DNA from 3 places in the Luteibacter sp. 9135 genome. Region 1 is predicted to be linked to each of the others. Evidence: predicted binding sites of a transcription regulator. Region 1 holds the regulator's gene; each other region holds the start of a gene.
What was found. Region 1 encodes FliA, which starts transcription of late flagellar genes. Its sites were predicted from a motif close to TAAAGTTTNNCNNNCNNNGGCCGATAA; they were not measured.
Positions count from the first base shown of each region.

Region 2: FA89_RS09610 (HD-GYP domain-containing protein) is a predicted target of FliA. The motif match lies at 2,860-2,886, and genes of this name have one in related genera.
Region 3: FA89_RS15750 (GGDEF domain-containing protein) is a predicted target of FliA. The motif match lies at 4,643-4,669, and genes of this name have one in related genera.

Region 1 covers NZ_JQNB01000001.1:49,715-56,143, forward strand. Annotated here, with positions in the region: gene FA89_RS00200 (chemotaxis protein CheA) at 1-2,043, opposite strand, end outside; gene FA89_RS00205 (protein phosphatase CheZ) at 2,051-2,692, opposite strand; gene cheY (chemotaxis response regulator CheY) at 2,703-3,104, opposite strand; gene FA89_RS00215 (RNA polymerase sigma factor FliA) at 3,161-3,892, opposite strand; gene FA89_RS00220 (P-loop NTPase) at 3,889-4,764, opposite strand; gene flhF (flagellar biosynthesis protein FlhF) at 4,834-6,216, opposite strand; gene flhA (flagellar biosynthesis protein FlhA) at 6,244-6,429, opposite strand, start outside.
Region 2 covers NZ_JQNB01000001.1:2,214,544-2,220,972, reverse strand. Annotated here, with positions in the region: gene coaE (dephospho-CoA kinase) at 1-245, shown strand, start outside; gene FA89_RS09615 (putative bifunctional diguanylate cyclase/phosphodiesterase) at 261-1,511, opposite strand; gene FA89_RS09610 (HD-GYP domain-containing protein) at 1,508-2,755, opposite strand; gene msrA (peptide-methionine (S)-S-oxide reductase MsrA) at 2,981-3,655, shown strand; gene hutU (urocanate hydratase) at 3,656-5,326, opposite strand; gene FA89_RS09595 (hypothetical protein) at 5,437-5,847, opposite strand; gene FA89_RS09590 (alkaline phosphatase family protein) at 5,901-6,429, shown strand, end outside.
Region 3 covers NZ_JQNB01000001.1:3,740,677-3,747,105, forward strand. Annotated here, with positions in the region: gene FA89_RS20845 (putative bifunctional diguanylate cyclase/phosphodiesterase) at 1-750, opposite strand, end outside; gene FA89_RS15735 (S9 family peptidase) at 1,007-3,088, opposite strand; gene FA89_RS15740 (GNAT family N-acetyltransferase) at 3,171-3,464, opposite strand; gene FA89_RS15745 (CorA family divalent cation transporter) at 3,568-4,545, shown strand; gene FA89_RS15750 (GGDEF domain-containing protein) at 4,808-5,875, shown strand; gene sodC (superoxide dismutase family protein) at 5,876-6,403, opposite strand.

The sequences.
Region 1 (6,429 bases):
GACCGCCATACGCAGCGACGGCAAGACCTGCCCGCTGTCGTCGGCCAGGCCAGACAGGTCGAGTACCAGCGAAATCCGCCCGTCGCCCGTGATGGTGGCACCCGCCACGCCGGGCACGTCCTTGAGGAACGGACCGAGCGGCTTGGCCATGACGTCCTCGCGGCCGAGCACTTCGTCGACCAGGCAACCCAGGGTCTGGTGGCCGATCTGCACGACGACCACATGGCCGCCCTTGCCGCCGGTGCCGGCCCAGTGGCCCAGGTCGGCCAGCGGCAGCGCGCGCTGGCGATGTGCCGCGACGATACGGCCGTCCAGTTCCTGGATCTGCCCGGGCACCAGTTCGAACACCTCGCTGACGTTGGACAGCGGCAGCGAAAGCAGCCGATGCCCCACGCGCACCATCAGCACGCGCATGATCGCCAGCGTGAGCGGCACGGAGAGGCGCACGGTGCTGCCGTGGCCCACGCGCGAGTCGATGGACAGCGTGCCGCCCAGTTCGACGATCTTGGTCTTGACCACGTCCATGCCGACGCCGCGGCCAGAGATGTCGGACACCTGGCTGGCCGTGGAGAAGCCGGGCCGGAAGACGATCTCGTAGCACTCGCGCTCGTCCAGGCGCGCGGCCTGCTCGGCATCCATCAGGCCCTTCTCGACCGCCTTGCGCCGGAGCACTTCGGGATCCATGCCCTTGCCGTCGTCGGTGACGGTGATGACGATGCGGTCGCCATACTGGCCGGCCGCCAGGCGCACGGTGCCCAGGCGCGGCTTGCCTTCCGCCGCGCGTGCGTCGGGCATCTCCACGCCGTGGTCCACCGCGTTGCGCAGCAAATGGACCAGGGGATCGGCCAGGGCCTCGACCACGGTGCGGTCGATGTCGGTGTCCTCGCCCTCCGTGACCAGCTCGATTTCCTTGCCGAGCTGGCGGGCAAGGTCGCGAACGATGCGCGGGAAACGGGAAAACAGCTTGCCGACCGGCTGCATGCGCATGCGCAGCACGGCGTTCTGCAGGTCTTCGGCGACGCGCTCCAGCTCGCCGATGGCGCGTTCCATCGGATCGTTGCCACCGCGCGGCGCCAGGCTGGTGAGGCGGTTGCGCACCAGCACCAGTTCGCCGGCCGCGTCGACCAGGCTGTCCAGCCGGTGGGTGTCCACACGCACGGTGGTGTCGGCGGTGGAAGAAGCGCGCTTCTCCGCGCTGGCGGCCGGGGCCGGGGCCGACGCGACGGGCGACGGTGCAGCGGGCGCCGCAGCGACCGGTACCGCAACGGCGACGGGAGCCGCCGGCGGCACGATCGCCCCCGGGGCGGCCGCACCGTGCAGGGAATCCAGCAGCGCCTCGAATTCGTCGTCGCTGATGGCGTCGTTGTTCGCCACGGGCGCCGGTGCCACGGCGACGACCGGGGCGGGCGGCGGCGGAGCGGACGCACCCTCGGCGCCGGGCGCACCGGTGCCGTAGAGCGAGTCGAGCAGGGCTTCGAATTCGTCGTCGTTGATCGTGCCCGACGGTGCCGCCGGTGCGCGATCGGTACGGGCGGCATCGAGCATTGCCTCGAATTCGTCCTCGATCGGGTCGTAGGTCTTTTGTGCGGCGGGGGCCGTCGGCGTCGACGCGGCCGCCGAGATCGGCACGGCAAGCGCCACCGGCGGCGCGGACACGGCGCGACCGGGGATCAGCAGGCGATCGAGCAGCGAACGCGGCGCGGGCTCGATCGGCACGCCGCCGTCGGCGGCACGCATCATGTCGTTGAGCAGGTCGAGCGATTCGAGCAGCGCGTCCATATAGGCGGCGTGCAGCACGATCACCCCGTTGCGGGCCTCGTTGAGCAGATCCTCGCCGCGATGACACAGCTCGACCATCGCATTGAGGCCAAGGAAGCCCGCCCCGCCTTTCACCGTATGGAAGGCACGGAACACCGCGTTAAGCAGCTCCACGTCGTGCGGGGAGGCTTCGAGATCCACGAGCTGTTCGCCCAGGCTCTCGAGCAGTTCGCGCGCTTCGATCAGGAAGACATTGAGCAGCTCGTTGTCCAGCTCCACGCTCATAGGGTACTCAGAAACCGAATTCGCTGAGGAGCCGGTCCACTTCGTCCTGGCTGACCTTCTCGGCAGCCGGCGCATTGCCGCCCGCGAGCGAACCGGTGAGACGGACCAGCTCGACGAGCGAGGATTCGACCTTGGCCATGAAGGCCTCGACCTGGGCCACGCGCTGACCGGAAAGATCCTGCCATGACTGTGCCTCGACCATCTCGCCCAGCCCGATGTCGCAGCTTTGCGCGAAGTCGCCGACACGCACGGCCAGTGCCGTGGCGTTGGCACCGAACGCCGGATCGGCGTGATCCAGCACCAGGATCTCATCGGCCTGCTTGGCCAGGGCCTGCGCCTGGGGACGCAGCTTCTCGCTGAAGTCCAGCGTGCGATGGGCGGCCGTGGAACTCATTTCGAGAACGTCGCGCAGATGCTTGCGCGCGTCGCTCATGTTGCCCGGCACGCCATCGGTGGAGATGTCGGAAGCCAGGCGACGCGCGGATTCGTGCAGGTCGCGCGCCAGGTGGCCCAGCGCCAGGAACAGGTGCTGCTCGCGGCTGCGGATCAGGTCGTCCAGGGCTTTCTCGAACGCTGCCGAGTCATCGGCGCCGAGCAGTTCACGCAACTGGGGGGCCACGTCCTGGCCGGGGGAAAGCATCGTGTTCATCGTCATTCCCTCAGCCCGCTGCCGCGGCAAGTCGTTCGAATATCTTGTCGAGCTTTTCCTTCAGCGTCACCGCCGTGAAGGGCTTGACCACGTAACCGTTCACACCGCTCTGCGCGGCGGCGATGATCTGGTCGCGGTTGTTTTCCGCGGTGACCATCAGCACCGGCATGGACTTCAACGCTGCATCCGCGCGAATGGCGCGAAGCAGGTCGATGCCCGTCATGTTGGGCATGTTCCAGTCGGTGACGACCAGGTCGATGGGCTGCGCGCGCAGCAGCGCGAGCGCCGCGTTGCCGTCTTCAGCCTCCTGGATGAGCGTGTTGGTGAAACCCAACTCGACCAGGAGGTTCCTGACGATGCGCCGCATGGTGGAAAAGTCGTCCACCACGAGGATCTTCATGTTCTTGTCCAAAACTGCTCTCCGCCTCGTACGCTTTTTTCTTTACCGGCGACGGCAACGCGATGCCGTCACTGCTTGTCTTTCCAACCTGACATGCGTGCGCGGAGGCGAATCAGGGCCTGGCCATGGATCTGGCACACCCGCGACTCGCTCACACCCAGCACCGCACCGATTTCCTTCAGGTTGAGCTCTTCATCGTAGTACAGGGACATGACCAGCTTTTCGCGTTCCGGCAAGCCGTCGATCGAATGGGCCAGCGCATCGCGCAGTCCGTTCTTCTCGAAGTTGCCTTCCGGACCCGCGGCGTCCGGGTCCGCCACGTCGATCGCCGCGCCTTCGTCGCCTTCCGGCGCCGTGAGGCTGAGCAACCGCGCGCTCGCCGCGTCGGCCAGGATCTGGTTGTACTCCATGGCGTCGATGCCCAGCCGCTTCATCACTTCCGCGTCTTCGGCGTCGCCACCCGTCTCGTTCTCGATCTGCCTCGTCACCTCCGCCACCTCGCGCAGCTTCCGATGGACGGAGCGCGGGGTCCAGTCCGTCTTGCGCAGTTCGTCCAGCATGGCGCCACGAATGCGGATTCCCGCATAGGTCTCGAAGCTGGCCGCGCGAGTCGGCGAGTAATTCCTTGCGGCCTCCAGCAGTCCGATCATCCCGGCCTGCATCAGGTCGTTCGCATCCACGCTCGGCGGCAGGCGACCCATCAGGTGATAGGCGATCCGGCGCACCAGCGGTGCATGCGTCCTGACCAGCTGGTCGGCCGAAACCTTTGTTACTTCAAGGTATTCGCTTGCAACACTCACAGTGGCAGCCCTCCCCCCATGTGGTTCCGTTCGGCGAAAAAGCCGATGCGGCCCTGCACCCGGGGTTCGGGTTCACCCCATGTATCGACCGACCGGGCAAGATTCTTGAATCCCACGGCCGAACGGCTGCTCGGCCAAGCGTCGACCACGGCCGACTGGCGGCGGATGGCCTGTCGCAGGTACTCGTCGTGCGGCACCATGCCCATGAAATCCAGGGACACGTCCAGGAAACGATTGGTCACGCGGGCCAGCTTCTCGAACAGCTGGCGGCCTTCCTGGGCGTGGCGGACCATGTTGGCCACGATGCGGAAGCGGTTGACGTCGAATTCGCGGCTCATCACCTTGATCAGCGCGTAGGCGTCGGTCAGTGAGGCCGGCTCGTCGCAAACCACCACCACCACCTCATCCGACGCGGCGGCGAACATCGACACGCTGTCGGAGATGCCGGCCGCGGTGTCGACGATCAGGTATTCCGGGGCCACGGGGTATTCGTCGAATGCGCGGATCACCGCGGCGTGCTCGATGTTCGGCAGCTGCGCCATGCGGCGCGCGCCCGAGGTGGCGGGAATCACCTTCAACCCGTGGTTGGCATGGAGGATCAGGTCCTCGATGCGGCACTCGCCCTCGAGCATGTGGCCCAGATGGCGCGTGGGCTGCAGGCCGAGGAGCACGTCGATGTTGGCCATGGCCAGGTCCGCGTCCAGCAGGACCACGTCGCGCCCGCCCATGGACAGCGCCATGCCCAGGTTGACCGCCACCGTGGTCTTGCCCACGCCGCCCTTGCCGCCCGCGATCGCGATGCTGCGGGTGGGGCGACGGTCGGCAAGCCAGTTGAGTCCGGCGGCCTGGGTGGAATCGACGTGTGTGCTCATGAAGGAATTCACTGCCGTGAAAGGGTGTGCGGATGCGGATGCCGTAGTCACGTTACTTCAGTTCCGGGGTCAGGCGAGGGCGGGCGTGGCGGCGAAGCCGAAACGGTCGGCGAGAATCGCGTCGTCCGGTTCGTCGTTGCGCTGCCTGACCAGTTGGGCCGCGAGGCAGACGAGCTTGCGCGCGTCCGCCGAGGCGATGTCTTCCGGCACGCGCTGGCCGTCGGTGGTGTAGTCCAGCGGCATGCCGTGCCGGATGACGGCCGAGAGGGCGCCACCGATCAGCGGCGCCTCGTCGAGCTTGGTCAGGATCGCGGCCTGCGGGGACAGCGGCGCGTAGGCGCGCACGGCGTTGTCGATCGCCTGCGCCTGCGCGTTCGCCGCGAGCACCAGGCACACGCGCACCTCGGTCATCGCCCGCAGCGTTTCGAACTGCTGCTGCAGCTTGGGGTCGTTGCCGGCCAGGCCGGCGGTGTCGATCAGCACCGTGTGCTTGCCGCGCAGCTGCAGCAGTACGTTGCGCAGGCTCTGCGCATCGTGCGCGTTGTAGACGCGCACGCCCAGCAGGCGGCCGTAATGTTCCAGCTGCGCGCCGGCACCGATGCGGTACTGGTCGGCGCTGATCAGGGCGACGTTGGATGCGCCGTGACGCAGCACCGCACGGGCGGCCAGCTTGGCGATGGTGGTGGTCTTGCCCACGCCGGTGGTGCCGACCAGCGCGGTGACCGCGCTACCGGCTGTGTCGGCGTTGCGCCCGCTGGTGCGGATATTGCGCGAGAGGATGCCCAGCGGCAGGTAACGGGCCTGTTCCGGCGTCATGCCAGGCGGCAGTTCGGCGCACAGCGCACGGGCCACGTCGCCGTCGATGCCCAGGCGGGTCATCTCGCGCAGCACGCGGGCACGTAGCGGCTGCTCGCGGTCCATCTGGTTCCAGGCCAGCGTCGACAGCTGCACTTCCAGCATCTCGCGCAGGTTGTTGATCTCGGCGCGTACGCCGTTGACGGCGGCGTCGTTGTTCGCGGCGTGCGGACCGGTGGTGGCGGCGCGCACCACGTCGGCGACGCTGGCGGCCAGCGCAGCGCTGGACTGGCGCTGCGGCGCATTCGGATGCAGGCCCTGCGGCGCCATCGTGGAAACCGGTGCCGGACCGCCGCGCACGACGCGCTCGACGGCAGCGGCGGTGGCCGCCTTGGCCTGGTCGATGCGGGCGGCGAAGTCGTGTTCGCGACGCGCCCGCACCGGGGTTTCCTCGCGTGCCGTCTCGCGCGCCGCCGGCGTTTCGCCACCGAAGCCCGCTTCACGCACCAGCGCTTCGTCGTAGTCCAGCGCGGCGATGATCTCGATGCCGTCGTCGAGGCGACGCGTCGACAGGATCACGGCGTCCGGACCCTGCTCGTCGCGCACCTGGCGCATGGCCTGGCGCATGTCGGGAGCTACGAAGCGTTTGATTTTCATGCGTTCGATCCTGTGTCCGTCCAAGTCTTACCTGCCGAGGGCCGTCACCAGCTTGACGCGCCGGTTGTCCGGGACCTCGTTGTAGGCAAGTACATGCAGGTTTTGGGCCACATGACGGGTAAAGCGTGAAAGCCATGGACGCAAGGCCGGGGAAACGAGCAATACCGCCGGTTCGCCCGCCGCTTCCTGCCGACGCGCGGCATCGGCCACGCT
Region 2 (6,429 bases), 2.2 Mb from region 1:
TGGTCGTGGATGCGTCGGAAGCAACACGGATCGCGCGGCTGGTCCGGCGCGACGGCATCGACGAGGCGCTGGCGCGGAAGATGATCGCGGCGCAGGCGCGGCGGGAGGACCGCCTGGCGATCGCCGACGATGTGGTGGTCAATGAGGGGGATGAGGGGGCACTGGACGCGGAGGTCGAGGCGCTGGATAGGCGATATCGCGCGTTGGGGTCGCCTGCAGGGCGGGCTCCTACAACGGCACGGTAGGCCGTCGCGAGGGCGTCAGACCATCGCGGCGGCGGCGAGGCGTTCCTGGACGAAGGCTTCGGCGGGCATGGGGCGGCCGATGTGGTAGCCCTGCACGAGGTCGCAGTCCATCTCGACCAGGCGGCGCAGGGTGAGTTCGTCTTCGACGCCTTCGGCGATGGCTTCCAGGCCGAGGCGGTGCGCCACGTCGATCATGGCCTGCACCAGCAGTTCGGTGCGGCCGTCGCCGCGCATGGCGTCGACGAAGCTGCGGTCGATCTTAAGTTCTGTCGCGGGGAAATGGCGCAGGTAGGCGAACGACGCATAGCCGGTACCGAAGTCGTCGATGGCCACGCGCAGGCCGCAGTCGCGCAGGCGGCGCAGCACGCGCACGCTCATGTCCATGTCGGTGAGCAGGGCCGTTTCGGTGATCTCCACGATCACCGACTGTGGCGGCACGCCCCAGATCTCGATGGCGCCCAGCACCTGCTCGGCAAAGCCCTGTTCGACGAACACACGCGGCGACAGGTTGATCGCCACGTCCATCGGACAGCCGCCCCGATGCAACGCGGCTGCATGGCGTAGCGATGCGTTGAGGCTCCATCGGGTCAGCGGCACGATGAGGTCGCTGCGCTCGGCGAACGGAATGAAATCGTTCGGCCCCACGACCACCTGGGCGGCCGTGGTCCAGCGCGCCAGCGACTCCACCCGGCTGATCTCGCCCGTGCGCAGGTCGTGCAGCGGCTGGAAGGCGACTTGCAGCCGGTTGGCCTCGATGTCCTCGCGCAGCTCGCCGTAGAGGATCTCGACGGGGGTCACGTCCGGTTTGTAGATGGCGAAGGCTTCGCCGACACGCAAGGCTTCGTCGTGGGCCAGCTCGGCGCGGCGGTACAGCCATTCGGCGGTGACGCCATGGTCCGGATGGATGGCCACGCCGACCACCGCGCGTCCGTGCCAGGGACGCTCGCCGCGCAGCAGCGCCTTCTCGAACGCGGCCACGATACGCGTGGCGGCCAGCAACGCGTGCGTGCGGTTGCGCACCATCGGCAGCACCACCACGAAGGTGTCGTCGCCGGCGACGAACACGGTATCCACGTGGCGCACCGCGTCCACGATGCGCTCGCGGGACGCCAGCATGACCTCGCTGCCGAAGTCGTAGCCGAAGCGCAGCTGCGCCTCGCGCATGCCCTGCAGGCGCACGATCAGCACCGCGCACGGGCCCGAGTCCACCGATACCCGGTCGAGGATGGCCTGCACCGCCGGCAGGATGTGAGCCCGTTCGCTCATGCCGTGAAATATTCCCGCGGGTCGATGCCGTGGGAATGGGGCGGCAGGGTGCGCATGATTTCCCGGCGGACGATCTCCACCTGGCGCATGAGGTCCACGATCAGGAAATCGTCGAGGTGGGTCTTGTCCGGCCGCGTCAGGATGGCCACCCGCGGCTGCAGCCGTCGCGACTGGTTTTGCACCATCACGATCGCCACCTCGCCGGTGTTGAGCTCCACCAGGGTGCCCGTCGGATACACGCCCAGGCAGGCCTGGAACTGCTCCACCAGCTCGCCCTGGAACTCGCGGTCGCGGCCGGCATACAGTTCGCGCAGCGCGACGTGCTGCGACACCGCCGCCCGGTAGGGCCGCGGCGTGGACATTGCGTGGTAGGTGTCGATGATCGCCGCCATGCGCCCGGCCAGCGGGATCTCGGTGCCGGCCAGGCCCGCGGGATAGCCGGTGCCGTCGAAGCGCTCGTGATGCGTCGCCACCATGTCGCGCACCTCGTTGTCGACCACGCCCGAGTGATCCAGGATGGCGACACCCTCGCCGACATGTTGCCGGGCGATGTCCCACTCGTCGTCGTTCAAGGGGCCGTCACGGCTCAGCAGTTCCTCGGGCAGCTGCGACTTGCCCACGTCCATCAGCAGGCCGCCCGCGGCCAGGCTGACGATGGCGTCGCCTTCGAAGCCCATGTGCCGGCCGAAGGCGGCGGCCAGCGTGCTGCAACCGATCGCGTGCTGGTAGGTATAGCCGTCGCGGCGGCGCAGGCTCTCGATCCAGAAGAAGGCATCGCCGCTGCGCAGCACGCTTTCCACCATGGGCCGCACGGCGTCCTCGACGGCCTGCGGCTCCACGACGCGCCCCTGGCGCAGGTCGTCCACCATCTGCACCGCGAAATCGGCCACGGTATCGAACGCCGCCTTGGCGCGCGGCATCTCGTCGTCGAACGACGCGGTGTCGGCATAGGCGTGGCGGCTGACAAGGCGCAGGCTGACCGCCGCCGGCCGATGGATCACGGCGGGGCGCTTGACGACCACGCTGGGCGGCCGCAGCGAACGATCGGGGGTGACCTGGCGCTGCGTATCCACGAACACGTATTTACAGAATCGGCTGAGCGATTCGATGTCCTCACGAGACGTGATGGGCAGGCCCTGCAACGGGAAGGGGGTATCGGACCAGTCGCAGTCCAGGCGACTGACGTACATGCCGATCTCCAGATCGGTCACGAAGACACGTCGTTCTACCAGGTCATACGCCACGTTATCCCTCCTTTCTCAAGCGGTATTCTCGACGCGCGTGAGATCCCTGCCGGGTGCGTCGCCAAATGAGCGGCGGACTCTACCGTGTCACGCGCATCGGGTGCTTAACGGCGCGTCTGGCCGATTCTGTAGGTACATGAACGTGAAGAAGTGCTTCACATCCTGTCAGGTTTTCGCGGGTACACCGGTCTGGTGTATCAGGTCATGCCGACCGGGAGAAAAGCCATGTTTCGTCGTTCCCTGTTGCCCGCGCTGCTCGTCGCCCTCACCGCCTGCTCGGCCGCGTCCGCACGTGACGAAGGTGTACGACTGCCGGCGCCTGCCGTGGACGCCACACCGGCCTCGGGCGATGCCACCGCCGTTTTTGCCGGCGGCTGCTTCTGGGGCGTGGAGGGTGTGTTCCAGCACGTGCGGGGCGTGAAGAGCGTCCGCACGGGCTATGCCGGCGGCGACGCGCAGCACGCCAACTACGACGATGTGAGCGAGGGCGATACCGGCCACGCCGAGTCGGTGAAGGTGGTCTACGACCCCACCCAGGTCACCTACGGCCAGCTGCTGCAGGTGTTCTTCTCGGTGGCGCAGGACCCGACCCTGCTGAACCGGCAGGGCCCCGACAGCGGCACGCAGTACCGCTCGGCCATTTTCTATAACTCGCCGGAGCAGAAGAAGCTGGCCGATGCCTACATCGCCCAGCTCACCGCGGCCAAGGCGTTCCCCAGCCGCATCGTCACGGAAGTCACCCCGCTGAAAGGCTTCTACCTGGCCGAAGCCGAGCACCAGGATTACATGCGCCTGAACCCGGATGCCATGTACATCGCGATCAACGACCGCCCCAAGGTGCTGGCCCTGCAGCGGATCTACCCGGAGCGGTACGTGACCTCGTGGGCAAACGGACGCTGATTACAGCATCGGCAGGTTGAGGCCCTGCTCCCTGGCGCAGTCGATGGCATCGGCATAGCCCGCGTCCGCGTGACGCATCACGCCGGTGCCGGGGTCGTTCCAGAGCACGCGGCCCAGCCGACGGTCGGCGGCTTCACTGCCGTCGGCCACGATCACCACGCCGCTGTGCTGGCTGTAACCCATGCCGACGCCACCGCCGTGGTGCAGGCTGACCCACGTGGCGCCGCCGGCTACGTTCAGCATGGCGTTGAGCAGCGGCCAGTCGCTGACCGCATCGCTGCCGTCGCGCATGGCCTCGGTCTCGCGGTTGGGGCTGGCGACCGAGCCGGAGTCCAGATGATCGCGTCCGATGACCACGGGCGCTTTCAGCTCGCCGTTGCGGACCATCTCGTTGAAGGCCAGCGCCAGACGATGCCGCTGGCCCAGGCCGACCCAGCAAATGCGGGCCGGCAGCCCCTGGAAGCTGATCCGCTCGCGCGCCATGTCCAGCCAGCGATGCAGGTGCGGATCGTCGGGGATCAGCTCCTTGACCTTGGCATCGGTCTTGTAGATGTCTTCCGGGTCGCCGGAGAGGGCCACCCAGCGGAACGGGCCGATGCCGCGACAGAACAGCGGCCGCACGAACGCCGGCACGAACCCGGGGAACGCGAACGCGTCGGCGAGCCCTTCGTCCTTGGCCATCTGGCGGATGTTGTTGCCGTAGTCGAAGGTCGGTATGCCCTGCCGGTGGAAGGCGAGCATGGCGTCCACGTGCACGCGCATGGACGCCTTGGCAGCCGCGGCGGTACCGGCCGGGTCCGTGCGTCGGCGCTCGAGCCATTGTTCCACCGTCCAGCCGGACGGCAGGTAGCCGTTGACCGGATCGTGTGCACTGGTCTGGTCGGTCACGGCATCCGGCCGCACGCCACGGCGAACCATCTCGGGCAGCACGTCGGCGGCGTTGCCCAGCAGGGCCACCGACACGGCGCGCCCCTCTTTCGCGTAGCGATCCAGCCGCGCCAGCGCATCGTCCAGGTCGGTGGCCTGTTCGTCGACGTAGCGTGTCTTAAGGCGGAAATCGATGCGGCTCTGCTGGCATTCGATGGAGAGTGAGGACGCACCGGCCAGGGACGCGGCCAGCGGCTGCGCGCCACCCATGCCGCCCAGGCCGGCGGTGAGTATCCAGCGACCTTTCAGTGAGCCGCCGTAGTGCTGGCGGCCCATTTCCACGAAGGTCTCGTAGGTGCCCTGCACGATGCCCTGCGAGCCGATGTAGATCCACGAGCCGGCCGTCATCTGGCCGTACATCATCAGGCCCTTGCGATCCAGCTCGTTGAAGTGCTCCCAGTTCGCCCACGCCGGCACGAGATTGGAATTGGCGATGAGCACGCGCGGCGCGTCCGCGTGGGAGGGAAACACACCGACCGGCTTGCCCGACTGCACCAGCAGCGTTTCATCGTCACCCAGTTCACGCAGGCTGCGCAGGATGGCGTCGAAGCATTCCCAGTTACGCGCCGCGCGGCCGATACCGCCGTAGACCACCAGCTCGGCGGGGTTTTCCGCCACCTCGGGATCGAGATTGTTCTGCAGCATGCGGTACGCGGCTTCGGTGAGCCAGCTGCGGCAGGTCAGGTCGGTGCCGCGCGGGGCGCGCACGGTGCGGGTGGTGTCGATGCGCGTGGCAGCCGTCATCGGGAAACTCCGGAATGCGGGGAATCCCGATTATGGGCGTGCCACGCCATTGCCCGCCAGCGGCGACGCAGCAATCGCAGGCCGGGCGGATCGGCGCCGCTTGCAGCGGATCAGCGGCCGGCGGAACCCGTACGTGCCGGCGCCGTACTACCGCGATTGAGCGAATCGTTCTGGTACTGGCGGTCCGCCGCGTCCTGGCGAGCGCGGTTGAGCTGGTCCTGACTGCGCTGCGCATTGTCGATCTGGTTGCGCATGGCCGGGTCGGTCGTGTTGTTGCGCTGGATGGTGCTGTTGTTCTGCTGCAGTTGCTGGCGCACGGCGTTCTGGTTCTGCGTGTTCTGCAACTGCTGGCGATCCACCTGGCGCTGCCACTGCTCCGTGTGCGAGGGCGTGGCGATCACCGCCTGCGGGCGCGGCGGCGGTGCAGCGGCGGGCTTCACCGGCTGGGTCTGGGCGAGTGCCGCGACCGGAATCGCAAGAAAAAGCATCGACAGCACGAGATTGCGTGATGAATTGGTCATGAGACTCCGCCATCATGGTGGGATTGTTCGATAATGAGCCTACGTTTTCCCCCATGAACGCCACGTTTTCCCGCTGCGCCGCGATCTTCACGCTGATCGCCACACTTGTCCTCGCCAGTTGCGTCACCCACCCTGCCGCGTCCGACCGCCCCGCCGTGCTGCTGGTGTCGATCGACGCCTTCCGCCCCGATTACCTGGAGCGCGGTGTCACGCCCAACCTGCTGGCACTGGCCGGCGATGGCGCGCGGGCAACGTACATGTTGCCCTCGTTTCCCTCGCTGACCTTTCCCAACCACTACACGCTGGTCACCGGACGCGTGCCGGACCACCACGGCATCATCAACAACACCATGAACGACCCGGTGCTGGGCAAGTTCAGCCTGGGTAACCACGACGCGACCAGCGACGGCCGCTGGTGGGCGGATGCCGAACCGATCTGGGTCACGGCGCAGAAGGATGGCCTGCACACAGCCACGATGTTCTGGCCGGGCACCGAGGCCGCCATCCATGGCGTGCGTCCCGACCACTGGATTCCCTTCGACGATTCGCTGACCTCGCGAGCCCGCGTCGACAAGCTGCTGT
Region 3 (6,429 bases), 3.7 Mb from region 1:
GCCTTCCTCGTAGAAACGGAAGTCGGCCTTGCCGGTTTCCTTCACCGCATACATCGCGGCATCCGCGTTGCGGATCAGCATCTGGGCGACGGTGCCGTCCTTGGGCGCCACGGCGACGCCGATGCTGGGGCTGACCGCCACGAACTGGCCGGCGACGCTGACCGGCTGCGACACCAGGTCGAGCACCTTGCGACAGACCCGCACGAGGTTTTCCATGCCGCCATAGGCCTGCACCACCACCACGAACTCGTCGCCGCCGAAGCGCGACACCGTGTCGCGTTCGCGCACGCTGCTGCGCAGACTGCTGGCGACGGCCTGCAGGAAGGCGTCGCCGGCCTCGTGGCCGAGCGTGTCGTTGATGGACTTGAAGCCGTCCAGGTCGATGAACATCACGGCGAGCGCCTCGTCGGAGGACGTCGCCAGGGCCCGCTCGAGCGTCTGCAGCAGGTAGGCGCGATTGGGCAGCCCGGTCAGGGTGTCGTGGTAGGCGCGGAACGCCAGTGCGCGGCGCGCCTGCTCGCGGGGATCGCCCAGCCGGCTGCGCAACCGCACGCGCTGGCTGGCCAGCCACGCGATGACGACGGAGGCCAGGACAACCACGACGACCAGCGAGACGAGCCAGCCCAGTCCCGCGCCGGCGGTGCCAAAACCGGTGCAGTGACCACCCTCGCCCGAACCCGTGAGGGTCCAGCGGGCACACCGCGAAGCGACCCCGTGAAGGCCGCCCTCGACACTACGATGGCTCAGCACACTTTGCTCCGGCCCGGACGTCGCCGGGATGTCCCGGTGGCCGACGCAAGACGCGCCGGGCCGGGGATGTTCTTCGAATACGAAACAAGTACGCCCGGGTACCCGGAGAGACGCAAGGCGCAAAACGACTTCTCCCTAGGTGTAACGGCCACCAACGCCCCCGCCTTTAGCCCCGATCTGCCGAATGATGATGGACCGGCGAAAAAACGCAATGCACCCTTAGGCGTGCGCTTCCGAAAACGCGCACGATCGCGATTTATTGCCCCTTGGCCGACAGGTAGCGGTCGAACCACGACAGCGCCCGGGCGACCACGTCACGACGGTTTTCTTCGCGCGCGAAGCCATGCCCTTCACCCGGGTAGACCACCAGCGAGGTGGGCACGCCCTGCGCGCGCAGCGCGTGCCAGAACTCGAACGACTGCGGTGCCGGCGTTTCGGCGTCGCGTTCGCCCACGACGATCAGCGTGGGCGTCTTGACCTGCTTGATGAAGTTGATCGCGGAACTCTTTGCATAGACGCCGGGGTCGTCGTACACCGAGGCGCCGAAGTAAGGCGTCATCCACTGGTCGATCAGGTTCTGCCCGTAGTAGCTCTGCCAGTTGGAGATACCGGCGCCGGCCACCGCCGCACGGAAGCGGTTGGTCTGGGTCACGCCGAACATCGTCATGAAGCCGCCGTAGCTCCAGCCGGTGAGGCCCAGGCGCTTGTCGTCCACCGGGTGGTCCTTCTCGATCGCATCGACCCCGGCAAGGATGTCGCGCAGGTCGCCGTAGCCGAAATCCTTGCGGTTGGCCTGGACGAAGGCCTCGCCCTGGCCGTAGCTGCCGCGCGGGTTGGGCATGAAGACGAAATAGCCCAGGGCCGACAGCGGCGCGCCGCCGTAGCCTACGCCGGGCCAGCGCGGCATGACCGATGCGGCCGGGCCACCGTGCACCGCGACGATCATGCCGTAGCGCTTGGCCGGATCGTAATGCGCCGGATACAGCAGCCAGCCCTGCACGTCGTGGCCCTCGAAGGTCCAGGAGATCGACTCGGCCTTGCCCCAGGACGGCTTCAGCCCGGCGTTGAACGCCGTCACCGCCACCGGTGCCTGGCCGCCGGCCAGGTCGGCCACGTGCACTTCGTAGGGTTGCTCGAACGAGCTGGCAATGAAGGCCGCATGCGTGGCCACCGCATCCAGCGACACGGACATCGACAGACGGCCGTCGCCGATCGACATCGGCAGATCGAACAGGCGGGTGGCCGATGCCGCGCCGGTGGCCGGCAGGGCATAGCGCGACAGTCGGGCCGACCCGGCGGCCACCTCGTCGACCAGCAGCTGGTCGTTCGCCGTCCAGGCATACCAGGCCGGGGTGGTATGGATCTCCGGGGTGACGTCCAGCGGGGCGGCGCCGCCGGCGGACGGTACGGTCCAGATGTCGCCGCCGGTGGAGCCCTGGTCGCTCATGAGGCCGCCGATGAAGGCAAGGCGCAAGCCGTCCGGCGAGAAGCGCGGCACGGCGATCTGCAAGCCCTTGAGCGCACCGGTGAGCTTCGTGGTGTCCACCACCACGTCGGCCTTGGCGCCCGCCCGGCTGGGCTGGACATACAGCTTCGCCACCCACCAGTTATTGTCGCCCGGCGGCTCGGCGGCGACATAGGCCACCCGGTCACCCGCTTCGGAGAACGCGAACTCGTAGACGTGCAGACCGGCGGGCGTCAGCACGTGGACCTCGCCTCCCGTGGCGTCCACGGTGGCCATCTGCTGGATCTCGATGCCCTCGACGCCGACTTCGCCCAGCTGCGGCTTGGCCGCGGCCGTGGCGCTGGCCTGGCGGGTGGCGTTGGGCACGTAGAGGAAGCCGAGCTGCTTGCCGTCCGGACGCCAGGTGAGGCTGTCCACATAGCCGGTGAGGTGGGTGAGCCGCTGTGGCGCGGCCTTGCGCGAGGTATCGACGACATAGATGTCGTTCTGCTTGCCCTCCCCCACGCCCGGGCCCTTGCCCGCGCAGTCGGAGAGGAAAGCCAGCCGACGCGAGTCGGCGGCCCAGGCCACGCCGACCTCGCTGCAACCCTTGGACGCGGTGATCCGGTGCGCGTGGTGGCCCTGGGCATCGGCGATCTCGATCACCGGCTTGCCGTCGGTCTTGACCGCCCAGGCCAGTTGCTTGCCATCGGGCGACAGCGCGACGGATTCGATGGTGCGGACCTTGCCCAGCGCGTCCAGGATGCTGGCGATCCGCGCATCGGTGGGCGACGCCGCCTTCTTGCCCGGCGCAGAGGCGGTATCGGCGGCGTCGGCGGAACCGGCATGGACGATGGCAAGGGCCAGAGCGGCGGCGATCCACTTCGTGCGCATGCGATTACCCGGTCTGTGAGTTAAACGTGAAAACTATCACGACACCCATCCACGGGGGTAGGCATGCCCCTACGTGACGCGCTCAACCTCGCAGCAGATGGGCGTACTCGGGATGACGTTTGAACCAGGTGTCGGCGTAAGAACAGGCGGGAACGATCTTCCAATGCCTGCCCTCGGCAAAGCGCACGGCGAACAGCGTCAACGCCGCCGCGATGCCGCGCCCGCCCACCGGCGAGGGAACGCCCGTATGGGTGATAGTCATGGCGTCGCCTTCCAGGCGGTATTCCACCTCGCAGGTGTGCCCGTCGACCACGGCGGTGAACACCTGGTTGGCGGCATCGTGGGTAATGGCCAGTGGCTGGGCGGTGTCGCTCATTGCATACTCCGGACGGAAAAAGGTGCCGACACTTTCGCACTCCGTGGATGGGCGTGGCGTTAAGGTCGCGCCCCACTGGCCAGGCCACAGGATCGACACGCGCGTGCTCATCATTCATGAACACGGCCGCAAGGCGGCCATCCACTGGACGACCGGCATGGACGTGCCCCGGGCGCCGCTGTGGATCGACCTGCTCGACCCCAGCGACGACGAACGCCGATGCGCCGGGGCGATCTCCGGACTGCGCGTGCCCGACCGCGGCGATGTGGATAACCTGGCCCTGTCCAGCCGCATCCGTACCGACGACGACGCCATGTACCTGTCCATCCCCTACTTCGCCGACGTGGATCACGCCGCGCGCGACGGTGGGGGACATCAGCCGTCGCCGCTCGGCATCGTGGTAACCGGTCGCCTGCTGATGACCCTGCGTTTCCACGATTCCCCCGCCTTCGACCTGGCCAGCCGCAGTTGCGACGAGCAGCGCTGGGAATCCAGCGGCGACGTGCTGGCCACGTTGATCGAAGCCATCGTGAACCTGGCGGCCAAGCGGATGGAAGACGTTTCGGCCGACCTGAAGAAACTCTCCGACCGCGTCTTCACCACCGAGCGGCTGGGCACCCCGGCCCTGCGCGACTGCATGCTGGAGGTGGGACGGCTGGAAGGCGAGCAGGCGCGCAATCGTTCCTCGATGCTGGGCGTGCAGCGCATCGTGTCGTTCGTGCGGGCCAAGCAGCCGGAATGGATGTCCGACCAGGTGGAAGTGCGGCTGCGCGTGGTCGACCACGACCTGCGCACGCTGGACGAATTCGACGACCAGCTGACCAACAAGCTGCAGTTCCTGCTGGACGCCAGCCTGGGTTTCATCAGCACCGACCAGAACCACGTGATGAAGGTGCTGACCGTGACCTCGGTGGCGACCATTCCGCCGGTGATCCTGGCCGGCGTGTGGGGCATGAATTTCAAGCACATGCCGGAACTGGACTGGACGTTCGGCTATCCCATGGCCATCGGGATCATCCTGCTCAGCATGCTGCTGCCCGTACTGTTCTTCAAATGGCGCGGGTGGCTCGAGGGCGACTGAGCCCGACACACCCCGCCCTTAACCCAGGCCGCCCTCCATGTGAAGACGTCAAGACGGACCCTCGTCACACTTTCACGCATCGGGCCTGTTTTTACCCTAAAGTTTGCGGCTTGGGTGCCGTTATCCCTCCCTGAGGATAAGCCCGGTATCAGCCGGTCGGACGACATGGGGCGCCGTCAGGCTGCCCGACTCGGGGGAGGATGTGCTCGGTGCCAGTCAGTAACCACCATCGCGGACACCACGTCGCGCCGCGGGATACCCCATGAGGACACCCTGGCACGCCCTCGCGGGCGGCTTTCCCGAGACGCGCCTGCTGGCTTCGGTGGCGGAGTTCACCCACCATCGCGACATCGACGCACTGGACCACAGCCTGGTGCTCTCCCTGGCCGAACTGGTGCCCGTCAACAGCGTGACGCTGTGCAAGCGCGGCGAAAGCCTGCAACAGCCGATCGAATCGATGGTGGTGTGCTCGCGGAAAACCGAAGGCGGTTTCGTCGTCGACGCCCTGGAGCCCCCGCGCGAGGGCGACCCTGTCGACAGCATCGTGTGCGCCATGGAAACGCTGGAAGTCGTCAGCGACATAACCGACACCGGCGACTGCCGCCTGGTGATTCCCATCCAGCGTGACTCCTCGGCCATCGGTGCGCTGATGCTGGAGGCGAACGATTCACTCGACGCCGTGCGCGTCATGATCGAAGGCTTCGCCCGTATCTACGGCAACTACATCGCCCTGCTCAACGAGAGCGAGCGCGACAAGCTCACCGGGTTATACAACCGCCGCAGCTTCGAACAGCGCCTGCGCCGCCTGCTCAAGCTCAGCCGCCAGCGAGCCAGGGCCGCGGTGGGTGGCGAGGACGAGCGTCGCGGCCGCGACGACGACAGCAAGATCTACCTCGCGATCCTGGACATCGACCATTTCAAGCGGATCAACGACACCTACGGCCATGTCTACGGTGACGAAGTCATCCTGATGCTGGCCCAGTTGATGCGCGCCAGCTTCCGCCAGAGCGACGTTCTGTTCCGCTTCGGCGGCGAGGAATTCGTGATGCTGATCGCCGCGGAAAACGAAAACGTGGCGCACTATGCGCTGGATCGTTTCCGCCAGTTCATCGCCGACCACGCGTTCCCGCAGGTCGGCCATGTCACCGTCAGCATCGGCTACGCGCGGATCACCGAGAACGACTACCCCGAGATCGTGCTCGACCGGGCAGACAAGGCGCTCTACTTCGCCAAGGAAAACGGCCGCAACGGCGTGCACGGCTACGAAAGCCTGGCCGAACGGGGCCAGCTGGCACCGCCGGCGGCGCTGGGCAGTATCGACCTGTTCTGACTAGGGCACCACACCGCAGGCGATACGCGCACCGCCACCGCCCAGCGCTTCCGGCTGGTCGGCGTAGTTGTCGCCGCCGGCGTGGATCATCAGGGCATGGCCCTTGAGCGTGGCCAGCGAGCTGAGGTGCGGCGCGGTGACCGGCGTGGTGTCGGTGCCATCGGCGCCCACGTCGATGCGCGGCAGGTCGCCCTCATGGCCCATGGCCTCCGGGCCCGCGTGCTTGCCGGTCTTCGCCGGATCGTAATGGCCGCCGGCGGCCAGCGCGGCGCCCTTCTTGCCATCCTTCTCGCCCGGATCGCAGCTCGGCTTCTCGTGCAGGTGGAATCCGTGCTGACCCGGCGGCAGGCCCTTCAGGTTCGGCGTGAATACCAGGCCCTTCGCGCTTTCGGTCACGGTCACCGTACCGACCGACGCACCGGCACCCTGCGCCGTGACGGCGGTCAGCGGCACGACGAGGCTTTTGTCCGCGGCATGCGCGGCGGCGCACGCGACCAGGCCGGCAACAACGATGGCGATCTTCTTCATGGCGCACTCCTTGGGTTCGGGACCCT